2 linked regions of the Oharaeibacter diazotrophicus genome follow. The protein of the gene in region 1 interacts with the protein of each later gene in a pairwise test. Links are inferred from orthologs where the notes say so. Each region holds a gene or a part of one and is shown on either strand. Other genes may lie near its edges.

Evidence for each region.
Region 2: the proteins of mobA (region 1) and EDD54_RS06600 interact in binary tests that used the Escherichia coli proteins (3 or more experiments, as listed by UniProt). The link is inferred for Oharaeibacter diazotrophicus from one-to-one orthologs.

What each region holds. Positions count from the first base shown.
Region 1 is NZ_SNXY01000006.1:45,213-51,226, forward strand. Bases 1,480-4,466 are described here. They hold mobA (molybdenum cofactor guanylyltransferase MobA), read left to right. Parts: upstream 1,480-2,639; coding sequence 2,640-3,293; downstream 3,294-4,466. Other genes in these bases: EDD54_RS00385 (zinc-dependent metalloprotease family protein), read right to left, coding at 1,480-2,454; EDD54_RS00395 (ABC transporter substrate-binding protein), read left to right, coding at 3,487-4,269; EDD54_RS00400 (ABC transporter permease), read left to right, coding at 4,389-4,466. In the rest of the region: EDD54_RS00380 (Mrp/NBP35 family ATP-binding protein), read right to left, coding at 1-814; more of EDD54_RS00385, read right to left, coding at 961-1,479; more of EDD54_RS00400, read left to right, coding at 4,467-5,102; EDD54_RS00405 (ABC transporter permease), read left to right, coding at 5,099-5,935. UniProt on the Escherichia coli protein: Transfers a GMP moiety from GTP to Mo-molybdopterin (Mo-MPT) cofactor (Moco or molybdenum cofactor) to form Mo-molybdopterin guanine dinucleotide (Mo-MGD) cofactor.
Region 2 is NZ_SNXY01000006.1:1,391,980-1,397,935, forward strand. Bases 2,916-5,844 are described here. They hold EDD54_RS06600 (molybdopterin molybdotransferase MoeA), read left to right. Parts: upstream 2,916-3,743; coding sequence 3,744-4,946; downstream 4,947-5,844. Other genes in these bases: EDD54_RS06590 (2-keto-4-pentenoate hydratase), read right to left, coding at 2,916-3,127; moaC (cyclic pyranopterin monophosphate synthase MoaC), read left to right, coding at 3,213-3,695; EDD54_RS06605 (DUF6916 family protein), read left to right, coding at 5,104-5,418; EDD54_RS06610 (GNAT family N-acetyltransferase), read right to left, coding at 5,574-5,844. Outside these bases: trpD (anthranilate phosphoribosyltransferase), read left to right, coding at 1-798; indole-3-glycerol phosphate synthase TrpC, read left to right, coding at 795-1,586; EDD54_RS06585 (hypothetical protein), read right to left, coding at 1,740-2,162; more of EDD54_RS06590, read right to left, coding at 2,342-2,915; more of EDD54_RS06610, read right to left, coding at 5,845-5,956. UniProt on the Escherichia coli protein: Catalyzes the insertion of molybdate into adenylated molybdopterin with the concomitant release of AMP.

The sequences.
Region 1 (6,014 bases):
GGGCGAGGTCCTGCGGCGTCGAGACGATCACCGCGCCGGCGAGCGGCACCTGCTGCGCCATGGTCAGCTGGGCGTCGCCGGTGCCGGGCGGCATGTCGACCACGAGCACGTCGAGTTCGCCCCAGGCGACCTCGCGCAGCATCTGGGTGATCGCCGAGACCACCATCGGGCCGCGCCAGATCATCGGCGTCTCCTCGTCGACGAGGAAGCCGATCGACATCACCTTCAGCCCGTAGTTCTCCATCGGCTTCAGCGTCTTGCCGCCGATCGCCTCGGGCCGGCCCGAGAGCTTCAGGAGGCGCGGCACCGAGGGGCCGTAGATGTCGGCGTCGAGAATGCCGACCTTCAGCCCGTTGGCGGAAAAGCCGAGTGCGAGGTTGACCGCGGTGGTCGACTTGCCGACGCCGCCCTTGCCCGAGGCGACCGCGACGATCGCCTTCACGCCGGCCACCGCCGGCTTCTGCGGCTGGCCGCCGCCGTGGGCATGGGGATGGGCGTGGGAGTGTCCGTGGCCCTGCTGCGGTGCGCGCGCCGGCGGGGCGGCGGCGGCGCGCGAGCCGGGCGCGACCTCGGCGGTGAGCGCCACCATGGCGCGCTCGACGCCCGGCAGCGCCTTCACGCGCGCCTCGATCTCGGCCCGCAGCGGCTCGAAGGCCTTGGCGCGGTCGGCCGGCACGGTGAGCGAGAACATCACCCGTCCGTCCGAGACGAACACGTCGGACACCATGCCCGCCGACACGACGTCGGAGCCGGTGCCCGGCGCCGCGATCTGGCGCAGCGTGGCGATGACGTGATCCTTGAGCGCGGCGGACATGGGGGAGGCTCCGGCGGACGGGCGTGGCGTGCCCGTTACCTAAGGCCCCCGCCCGTGCCGGTCAACGCGGACCGGTCGACGCGGGACCGGCCGGCGATCCCGGGGACGGCGCGCGGCCGCCCCCGGGTTCGATTCGTGGGCGCGGCTCAGCCGCCGGTCGGCACCGTGCCGGTGATGGTGTACTGGCCGAGGCTGCCGTAGTCGGAGTAGCCGGTGCCCGTCACCGAACCGGTGCCGATGCCCTCGATCTTGAGGAAGTAGGTGCCGGCGGTGACGCGCGCGCTCAGGGTGGCGTTGGTGTTGGCGGCCGGGGCCGAGGCCACGACGGCCGCCCCGATGGCGTTGCCGTTCGCCCGGTAGAGCGTGGCGCGGATGTCGAGGTCGGCGTTGCGCAGCGACTGGGCGCGGAAGGTGTCGCGCCACGCCGGCGTCACCACCAGCGACACGGTCCCCGCCGCCGGCACCGACAGCTTGAACACGTCGACGTCGGCGCGGGTGCCGATGACGCCGCGGTTCACCTTGGACAGCGGATTGAACGGGTCGCTCTCGGGGGTCTTCGAGGTGATCTTGCCGGACACCACCGACAGGGCCGTCGCGGTCGGGCCGGTGTTGCCGTGGTCGTCCCTGGCCGCCGACAGCTTGCCGGTGATGATCGCGATGTCGTCTTCCTGGTTGTTGGCGCCGGAATACTCGCCCTTGCTCCACTGCGAGACGTTGACGTAGTAGCCGACGCCCATGATCGGCGCCCACGAGACCAGACCGGAGCCGTGGCCCGAATAGTAGCCGACGCTCGACGTGCCGTCGTGGGAGAGGCCGAGGTTGTGGCCGAGTTCGTGCGAGCCGGCCTCGATCATGTTCTTGGCGCCCGGCACGCCCTCGGGGAACACCAGCGCCGGCTGGTAGTACTTGAAGTCGCTGAGGCCCCAGACGTCGACGTAGGCGACGCCGCCGACCGACGAGCCGTAGATGTAGTTGCCGTTGGCGTCGAGCCGCGGCGAGAACAGCACGTGGCCGACGTTCGGCCCGAAGGACGCCGGCTTCTCGGTGGTCACGTCGACGTCGAACGGCGCGTAGTCCTCCGACATGCCCGCCCACACCTCGGCGATCGTGGCGATCTCGGAGGCGTTGAAGGTCGTGGTGTCCGCGTCCTCGCTGTAGGGCTTCATCTTGAAGCTCGAGACCGAGGAGTTCCAGATCGTGCCGGTGACGGTGGCGCCCCGGAAGTTCAGGTAGACCTTGCGCGAGGCGCCCGGCTTGCTGTGCAGCTTGAAGGCGTTGGCGGCGGTGATCGTGTAGTTGGCCTTCGCTGCGGCGGCGGCCTCGGTGCCCGACGCCGGCGCGGCGGTCTCGTGCGCGGGATCGCCGGCGACCGGATCGGCGTAGAACAGGTGGCCGGTGCGATCGACGCGCAGCGTGGCGGCGTCCTCGGCCGGGAAGCCGAGCTTCTGCAGTCGGGCGATCGCGGCCGCGCGCGGGCCGACCGGCAGACGCTCGAGGTCGGTGCGCAGCGGGCTCGCGGCCGGCAGGTCGGCGACCGCCAGCGGCGCGCCGGCGGCGAAATAGGTGCCGTCGGCGGCCACGGCGGGCAGGACGGCGAAGGCGGTGCTGGCCGCGAGGGCCGCCACGATCGAACGATGCATTCGGAAACTCTCCTCCGGTAATGACTCGACGATACTCGCTGCGAAGCGTTCGGGCTAGGCGCGTCGCGGCCCGAACGAGCCGCGGCCGACCCGAAACGGGGGCGATGGTGAACGATCGTCGTCCGCAGCTTGCCGCGCCCGGTCCGCCCGACTAGCCTTTCCGCCCCTGACGGAGGATCCCGGCCATGGCGCACGACGGAGACGCGGTCGTCGGCTGCATTCTCGCCGGCGGCCGTTCGAGCCGCTTCGGCGGCGGCGACAAGTGCCTCGCGATGCTCGGCGGCGTCAGCCTGCTCGACCGGGTCGCCGCCACGCTCGCCCCGCAGGTCGGCGCGATGGTGCTGAGCGCCAACGGCGATCCCGCCCGATTCGCCCGCCACGGCCTGCCGGTGCTGCCGGACGGCGTCGGCGACTTCGCCGGCCCGCTCGCCGGCCTCCTCGCCGCGCTCGACTTCGCCGCCACCGAGCGGCCGGACGCCGCCTTCGTCGCCACCGTCGCCGCCGACACGCCCTTCTTCCCCGACGTCCTCGTCGACGCCCTGCTCGACGAGGCGGCCGGGCGGAACACGGTCGCGGTGGCGGCGTCCGAATCGGGGCGCCAGCCGGTGTTCGCGCTGGTGCCGGTCGCGCTCCGCGAGGATCTGCGCGCCTTCCTCGCCGCCGGCGCGACGCTGAAGGTCGGCGCCTTCCTCGACCGCCACGCCCCCGCGGTGGTGCGCTTCCCGCCGCTCCGGCTCGGCGACGTCCTCGTCGACCCCTTCTTCAACGTCAACACGACCGCCGACCTCGACGCCGCGCGCACCGTCGCGGCGCTCATCGATTCGGCACGCACGGAATGAAGGCGGGTTCGCTCGCGCTTCGCCATTGCATCCGGCGAGCCGATCGGATGAGATGTTCCGAATGCGGACGGAACGCCGAGGAGGGGCCGGACCGGACGCAGTTCGTCAGGGGACTCGTGGCCGCACGAGGCCGCGCCGCCGCCGGCAACGATCCGGACCACATCGGCGCGCGGCCCTTCCACAGAGGGGTATCATGAAGGCTTTCAAGACGTTCGCTCTCGCCGTCTCGTTCGTCGCGCTCGCCGTCGGCGGTGCCGCCGCGAAGGACTGGACCAAGATCCGCATCGGCACGGAGGGCGCCTACCCCCCGTTCAACTACGTGGACACCGACGGCAAGGTGAAGGGCTTCGACGTCGACATCGCCCTCGCGCTCTGCGAGGAGATGAAGGCCGAGTGCGAGGTCGTCACCCAGGACTGGGACGGCATCATCCCCGCCCTCGTCGCCGGCAAGTTCGACGCCATCGTCGCGTCGATGTCGATCACCGACGAGCGCAAGAAGACCGTCGACTTCACCGACAAGTACTACAACACCCCGCCGGCGATCGCCGCGCCGAAGGACACCGACATCAAGGGCGTCACCGCCGCCGACCTCGCCGGCAAGACCATCGGCGTCCAGGGCTCGACCACCCATTCGGCCTATTCCGAGGCGACCTACAAGGACAGCGAGGTCAAGATCTATCCGACCTCCGACGAATACAAGCTCGACCTCGCCAACGGCCGCCTCGACGCGGTCAACGACGACATCGTCGTGCTCCAGGAGTGGCTGAAGACCGAGCCGGGCGCCTGCTGCAAGATCGTCGGCACCATCACGCCGGTGGTCTCGATCCACGGCCCGGGCGCCGGCATCGCCGTGCGCAAGGAGGACACCGACCTGCGCGACAAGCTCAGCGCGGCGATCAAGGCGATCCGCGCCAACGGCAAGTACGCCGAGATCAACAAGAAGTACTTCGACTTCGACGTCTACGGCGGCGAGTGACGCCCCCCGCACCGGGCCGGCTTCGGCCGGCCCGGTGCGCGCACCCATCCGCCGCTGTCGACGCCGGGTCCGCCGCGCCGCCGTCCGGGCCGCGCCGGGCCACCCGCCAAGGGTGATCCATGGAGTATCATCTCCAGCTGCTTTCCTTCGGCGACGCCGGCTGGGGCGACGAGATCGCCCGTGGCGTGTTCGTCACCGTCTCGCTCGCCGCCTGCACGCTGCCGCTCGGCCTCGTCTTCGGCTTCTTCATCGCGCTGGCGAAGAACTCGTCCGAGCCGACGCTGCGGCTCGCCGCCGACATCTACACCACCATCTTCCGCGGTCTGCCCGAGCTCTTGACGCTGTTCGTGATCTACTACGGCGGCCAGATCGCGCTGTCGGCGGCGACGCGCGCGCTGTTCGGCGAGCCGCTTGAGGTCAACAGCTTCCTCGCCGGCATGATCGCGCTGGCGCTGGTGTTCTCGTCCTACGCCAGCGAGGTGTTCCTCTCGGCCTTCCGCGGCATTCCCGCCGGCCAGTACGAGGGGGCCGGCGCGCTCGGCCTGTCACGCGCCGCCACCATGCGGCTGGTGATCCTGCCGCAGCTGATCCGGCTGGCGCTGCCGGGCCTGTCGAACCTCTGGCTGATCCTGCTCAAGGACACTTCGCTGGTCTCGGTGATCGGCCTCGCCGACCTCCTGCGCAACACCAACATCGCCGTCGGCGTCACCAAGCAGGCCTTCTTCTTCTTCTTCGTGGCCTGCATGATCTACCTCGTGCTGTCGATCGTCTCCTCGATCGGGATCGGCCGCGTCTCCGCCTGGGCCGAGCGCGGCCAGGGGGCGGCGCGATGAGCGCGCCGGCCGGAACCGTCGCGGCGGCCGCGCCGCCGCCGCCGGTGCGCAAGGTCACCCGCGCCCGCGTCGTCGGCACGGTGCTGCTGGCGGCCTGGGGCCTGTTCTTCCTCGGTCTCGCCGCGCTGCTGGTCGAGGGCTACGATCCCGAGATGGTGTCGCGCCACCTGCCGCGCATCCTGTCGGGCGTCTGGGTGACGGTGCAACTCGTCGTGCTGGCGATCGGCATCGGCGCGGCGATCTCGCTGCCGGTGGCGGCGGGGCGGCTGTCGGAGAACCCGGTCCTCGGCGCGCTCGCCTTCGGCTACTCCTATTTCTTCCGCGGCACGCCGCTCTTGGCGCAGACCTTCGTGGTCTACTACGGCGCCGGCTCCTTCGCGGCCGAGCTGAAGTCGGTCGGCCTCTGGTGGTTCTTCCGCGACGCCTTCAACTGCGCCGTCTTCACCTTCGCGCTCAACACCGCTGCCTATCAGGCCGAGATCCTCGCGGGCGCGATCCGTTCGGTGCCGTCCGGCCAGTGGCAGGCCGCGGCCGCGCTCGGCCTGCACCGCGGGGTGACGCTGCGCAAGGTGATCCTGCCGCAGGCGCTGATCGTCGCGCTCCGGCCCTACGGCAACGAGATCGTGCTGATGATCAAGGGCTCGTCGGTGGCCGCGATCATCACCGTCTTCGACCTGATGGGCCAGACCCGCTACGCCTTCTCCAAGACCTACGACATGCAGGTCTATCTGTGGGCGGCGCTGCTCTATCTCGCCATGGTCGAGGTGCTCCGCCGGATCTGGAACCGCCTCGAGATCCGCCTCACCCGGCACCTCCGCCGCCGGACGGACTGATACCGAACCCGACCGGGCGCCGGGGCTTGGTGGCCGGATCTGGCCGGGCAGGGTCCCGCAGGTCCCTTCCGAAACGCGA
Region 2 (5,956 bases), 1.3 Mb from region 1 along the record:
GCGATCGACATCGTCGGCACCGGCGGCGACGCCACCGGCAGCCTGAACATCTCCACCGCCTCGGCCTTCGTCACCGCCGCCGCCGGCGTTCCGGTCGCCAAGCACGGCAACCGCGCGCTGTCGTCGAAATCCGGCGCCGCCGACGTCCTGATGGCGCTCGGCGTCAAGATCGACGTCCCGGCCGAGACGATCGGCCGGGCGATCGCCGAGGTCGGCGTCGGCTTCATGTTCGCGCCGGCCCACCACGCCGCCATGCGCCACGTCGGCCCGAGCCGGGTCGAACTCGGCACCCGCACCATCTTCAATCTGCTCGGACCGCTGTCGAACCCGGCGGGCGTGCGCCGCCAGCTGGTCGGCGTGTTCGCGCGCGCCTGGGTCGAGCCGATCGCCCGGGTGCTCGGCACCCTCGGCTCCGAGGCCGCGCTGGTGGTGCACGGCTCCGACGGCATGGACGAGATCACCTGCGCCGGCCGCACCCACGTCTCGCGTCTCGAGGGCGGCGAGGTGGTCAGCTTCGAGATCTCGCCGGAGGACGCCGGCCTGCCGATCCATCCGCCCGGCGCGGTCGCCGGCGGCAACGCCGAGGAGAACGCGGTCGCGCTGCGCCGCCTGCTCGAGGGCGCCCCGGGCGCCTACCGCGACACCGTGCTGATGAACGCCGGCGCCGCGCTGATGGTGGCCGGCCGCGCCGCCACCCTCGCCGAGGGCGTCGTCGCCGCCGCCGCGGCCATCGACGACGGCCGCGCGCTCGACAAGCTCGACCGCCTCGTCGCCCTCACCAACGCGGACGACGCATGACCGACATCCTCGCCGCCATCGAGACCTACAAGCGCCGCGAGATCGCCGCCGCCGAGGCCGCCGTCCCGCTCGCCGAGATCCGCGCCCGCGCCGCCGACCAGCCGCCGCCGCGCGGCTTCCGCGCCGCGATCGAGCGCACGCTCGCCGACGGCCGCTACGCCCTGATCGCCGAGATCAAGAAGGCGAGCCCGTCCAAGGGCCTGATCCGCGCCGACTTCGATCCGCCCGCCCTCGCCCGCGCCTACGAGGCCGGCGGCGCAACCTGCCTGTCGGTACTGACCGACGGCCCGTCCTTCCAGGGCGATCCCGCCTATCTCGGCGCCGCCCGCGCCGCGGTGCCGCTGCCGGCGCTGCGCAAGGACTTTCTCTACGTGCCCTACCAGGTCTTCGAGGCCCGGGCCTGGGGCGCCGACTGCATCCTGATCATCCTCGCCGCCGTCGACGACGACACCGCCAAGGCGCTCGAGGACACCGCCTTCGCGCTCGGCATGGACGTGCTGATCGAGGTGCACGACGAGCCCGAGATGGAGCGCGCGCTGAGGCTCGCCTCACCCCTGGTCGGCATCAACAACCGCAACCTCCGGACCTTCGAGACCCGCCTCGAGACTACCGAGGCGCTGGCGCCGATGGTGCCGGCCGGCCGCATCTGCGTCGGCGAGTCCGGTCTCGGCGTCACCGCCGACCTCGACCGCCTCGCCGCCGTCGGCGTCCGCAGCTTCCTCGTCGGCGAGAGCCTGATGCGCAAGCCCGACGTCGCCGCGGCGACGCGGGAGCTGTTGGGCCTCTGACGCTTTCCCCGAAACGCGAAGGGCGCGGGTGCCGTCCGGCCCCGCGCCCGTTCACCACTCTACGCGACGCAACGCTTACGCGACACCACGGCCGGCGGCGGTCGGGCCGCCGCCCGTATCACGGGTCAGCCCACCGTTGCGGCGGGCCGGGGATCACTTCTCGCTCAGCGTCAGGGCGAGGCGCGGCAGATGGGTGGTGCCGTCGGCGAGGAACAGGCTGACCAGCGGCTTGGTCGAGCGCTTGCCGGCACAGGACACCGCCAGCGCCACGACGGCCTGGACGTCGGACTCTTCGGCGCTCGCCAGCGCGACCTGGACGCCGCGGTTCGAGGCGACCGTGCCCTCGGCGGTGGCGAAGTCGGTACCGTCGGCGGCGTTGCGGCCGACCACGGTGTAGGTCGCGTCGGTGCCGCAGGTGTTGACGATGCCGACGACGATCTCGTCGGCCGCCACCAGCGGGATCGGCCCGGCGGCATAGGCCTTGCCCCTCGACTGACCACCGCCGTCCCCGGCGAGCGCGGCACCCGACGTGGCGGCGATGACGACGGCGGCGACGGCGAACTTCTTCAGGATCATTCTCTACCCCCGGCGGATCGTCGCGCGCGGCTCACGACGCCGCGCAGAGCGGACAACGATCGCTGAGGACAATCATTCCCATCGAGATCTGAATTCGCGCTTGCGCCGATGCCAACAATTGCATCGATCCGCATCTTTTCCGAGGATCTTGCGGCTTCGGAAAGGCTGCAGGCGCCGCTTCAGCGGAACGAGACGGAGACCGTCCCGAACACCCCGAAGTCGGCGGTCACGGCGTCACCGGGTCCGACCTCGAGCGGGACCATGCAGGTGCCGGTCGTCACCACTTCGCCGGCCGCGAGCGGGATGCCGAGGCCGGAGAGTTCGTTGGCCAGCCACGTCAGCGCGAGCCTGGGATCGCCGAGCACGTTGGCGCCGATGCCCTCGCGCGGCGGCCGCCCATTTACGGTGCCGAACACGCGGTGGGCGGAGAGGTCGACGTCGCGCCAGAGCGCCGGCGCCTCGGGGCCGAGCACGAATTCGTGGGCGCAGGCGTCGTCCGCGATCAGCTGGGCGGCGCCGACCTTGGTGAAGTCGCGGTAACGGCTGTCCGGCACCTCGATCGCCAGGTGCAGCGCCGCCACCGCCGCCATCACCTCGTCGACCGTGTAGGGTTCCGCCCGCGGCTCCAGCGTCCGCCCCACGCGGAAGCAGAACTCCGGCTCGGCGACGGCCATCAGGTTGTCGCCGAAGGCCAGCTCGGCCCCGGAGGGGAACGCGCGCCCGGCGAACAGACGGCCGGCGAGCGGGCCGTCGACGGCGATGTGGCGCTGGCCGGCGAGGCTGGTGGCGGCGATCTTCCAGCCGATCCGCGGGCCGGCCGAACGGCCCTCCAGGCGCGCCTGGATCGCGTAACCGTCGGCGCGGCTCGCCGGGCGCACGGGCTCGGGGATGGCGTCGCAGCGCGCCTGCCGGCTCCAGAGATCGTAGAGGAAGTCCGCCGCGGCGGAGGCGTCGTCGAGCTTCATGTTGTTCCCTCCCGGCGGCGATGCTATGCGCCGCGGGACGAACGCCCGCAAGGGACGCGTGGGGGGCGTCGCCGTGGAGGAACCCGTGACCGATCGGCTCACCCATCTCGACGACACCGGCGCCGCCACCATGGTGGACGTCGGCGACAAGGCCGTCACCGACCGCACCGCCGTCGCCGAGGGGCGCGTCGTCATGCGCCCGGAGACGCTGGCGCTGATCGTCGCCGGCGACGTGCCGAAGGGCGACGTGATCGCTACCGCGCGCATCGCCGGCATCATGGCCGCCAAGCGCACCCACGAGCTGATCCCGCTCTGCCATCCGCTCGCGATCACCAAAGTGAAGGTCGACATCGCCGCCGACGCCGCGCTGCCGGGCCTCGTCGTAACGGCCACGGTGCGCGTGCCGGGCCGCACCGGCGTCGAAATGGAGGCGCTGACCGCCGCCTCGATCGCATGCCTCACCATCTACGACATGGCCAAGGCGGTCGAGAAGGGCATGCGGATCGAGGGTATCCGCCTGCTCGCCAAGGCCGGCGGCAAGTCCGGCGACTGGTCCGCCGCCGACTGACACGTCGCCGATCGCGCGACACCGCCCTTTCACGAGAGGATCGCCGCCATGGCGTTGACGTCCGTCGCCGAAGCCCAGTCCCGCCTGCTCGGGTCGGTCGTGCCGCTCGCGGTCGAGACCGTATCGATCGAGGCCGCCGCCGGCCGTGTGCTGGCGCAAGATCTCGCCGCCCGCCGCACCCAGCCGCCCTTCGCCGCCTCGGCCATGGACGGCTACGCCGTCCGCGGCGCCGACGCCGGCGCCGGCTCGGTGCTCGCGGTGATCGGCGAAGCCGCCGCCGGCCGCGGCCTGCCGCGCCCGGTCGGTCCCGGCGAGGCCGCGCGCATCTTCACCGGCGCGCCGCTGCCGGACGGCGCCGACACCGTGGTGATCCAGGAGGACACCGCCCGCGACGGCGACCGCGTCACCCTGACCGCCGCGACCGCGCCCGGCCGCAACGTCCGCCCCGCCGGCCTCGACTTCGCCGAGGGCCACGTGCTGCTCCCCGCAGGCCGCCGGCTCGACGCCCGCGCCCTCGGCCTCGCCGCGGCGATGAACCACGGTGTGCTGCCGGTGCGCCGGGCGCCGCGGGTGGCCGTGCTCGCCACCGGCGACGAGCTGGTCGCCCCCGGCACCGAGCCTGTCGGGCCCGACCGCATCGTCGCTTCCAACCAGATCGCCATCGCCGCGATGGTGCGCGAACTCGGCGGCGAGCCGATCGCCCTCGGCATCGCCCCTGACGACCTCGACGCCATCCGCGGCCGCATCCGCGCCGGTCTCGACGCCGGCGCCGACGTCATCGTGCTGCTTGGCGGCGCCTCGGTCGGCGACCACGACCTGACCGGGCCGGCGCTCGCCGCCGAGGGCGTCGCCTTCGACGTGCAGAAGCTGGCGATGCGGCCGGGCAAGCCGCTGATGCTCGGCCGGCGCGGCGCAGTCCACGCGCTCGGACTGCCCGGCAATCCGGTGTCGAGCCACGTCGGCGCCGTGCTGTTCCTCGCCCCGCTGCTGCGCGCCCTCCAGGGCGAGACCGATCCCCTGCCCCGGCTCGAGCCGGCCGTGCTCGGCACCCCGCTCCGGGCCAACGACCACCGCCAGGACTATCTCCGCGCGACGCTCGCGGTCGACGGCGGCCGCCTCGTCGCCACGCCGGCCTCGCTGCAGGACTCCTCGGTGATCTCGGTGCTCGCCGCCTCGAACGCCCTGATCGTCCGCCCGCCGCACGCCCCGGCCGCCGCCGGCGGCGACACCGTCGACGTCGTCCGGCTCTGACGCTCGCCAGCGCCGGCGCGATCCTCGCGTCGAGGCGCGGCGCCGCCGATGCCGCCGGCGATGCGCGCCACCACGCCCCTTGCGCGAGCGATCCCGTTCCGGTTCAATCCATGTGAGAGCCCGTACCGGAGCGACGGGACGGGGAGCACCGCGCGTCATGACCGACACGAGCGAGACGGCCGACACAACCGCGTATCCGGACCTTGACGCCATCCGTGCCGAGGTGGGTACCCGGTTCATGGTCAACGGCGAACCGATGACGCTGGTTTCGGCCGAGCCGCTGCGGGCCGCGAGCATGCCCGGACGCGCGACCGGTTTCGCCCTGGTCTTCGCCGGCGAGCCCGGCCGGCCGATGCGGCCGCAGGCCCTCCGCGCCCTCGAACCGCCGCTGGCTGGGATCGCCGGCCTGTTCCTGGTCTGCGTCGGCCCGCGCCCCGGCGGCGGCTTCCGCTACGAGGCGGTGTTCAACTGACGCGACGACCGGAGGCGCGCGGTCCTGCGACGTGACATCCGGAGACGACACCGGCACGACGGCGCGGCACGCGGCATCCTCCCAACGGCCGGAACGCCACCGTAGATGCGCACGACCGCCGAAACGAGTCGGCGCATGTCGACCCGCCCTGCATCCTAGGGTGCCGGCCGGTCCGTCCCTCGGACGCCCGATTCCGGCAGCGGCAACTCCATCTTCTCGTAGGCGCCGGCGAGCCCCTGCGAGACGAAGCCGAGGCGCAGGTACAGGCGGCGGGCGGGGTTGTTCGGCTCGACGTGGAGCCCGATGCGGGCGAGGCCGCGCGCGCCCGCCTCCCCGGCCGCGAAGTCGATCAGCGCCGCGCCGATGCCGCGGCCGCGAAAGGCCGGCAGCAGGCCGACGTCGACGACGCGCAGCTCCTCGCCGGCCGCGATCAGGATCAGCCGGCCCGCCGGAACGCCGTCGACCTCGACGATCCAGCGGTCGGCGTCGGCATAGTGGCGGGCGTAGTGCAGCGACTGCAGGCGGAACTGATCGGCCA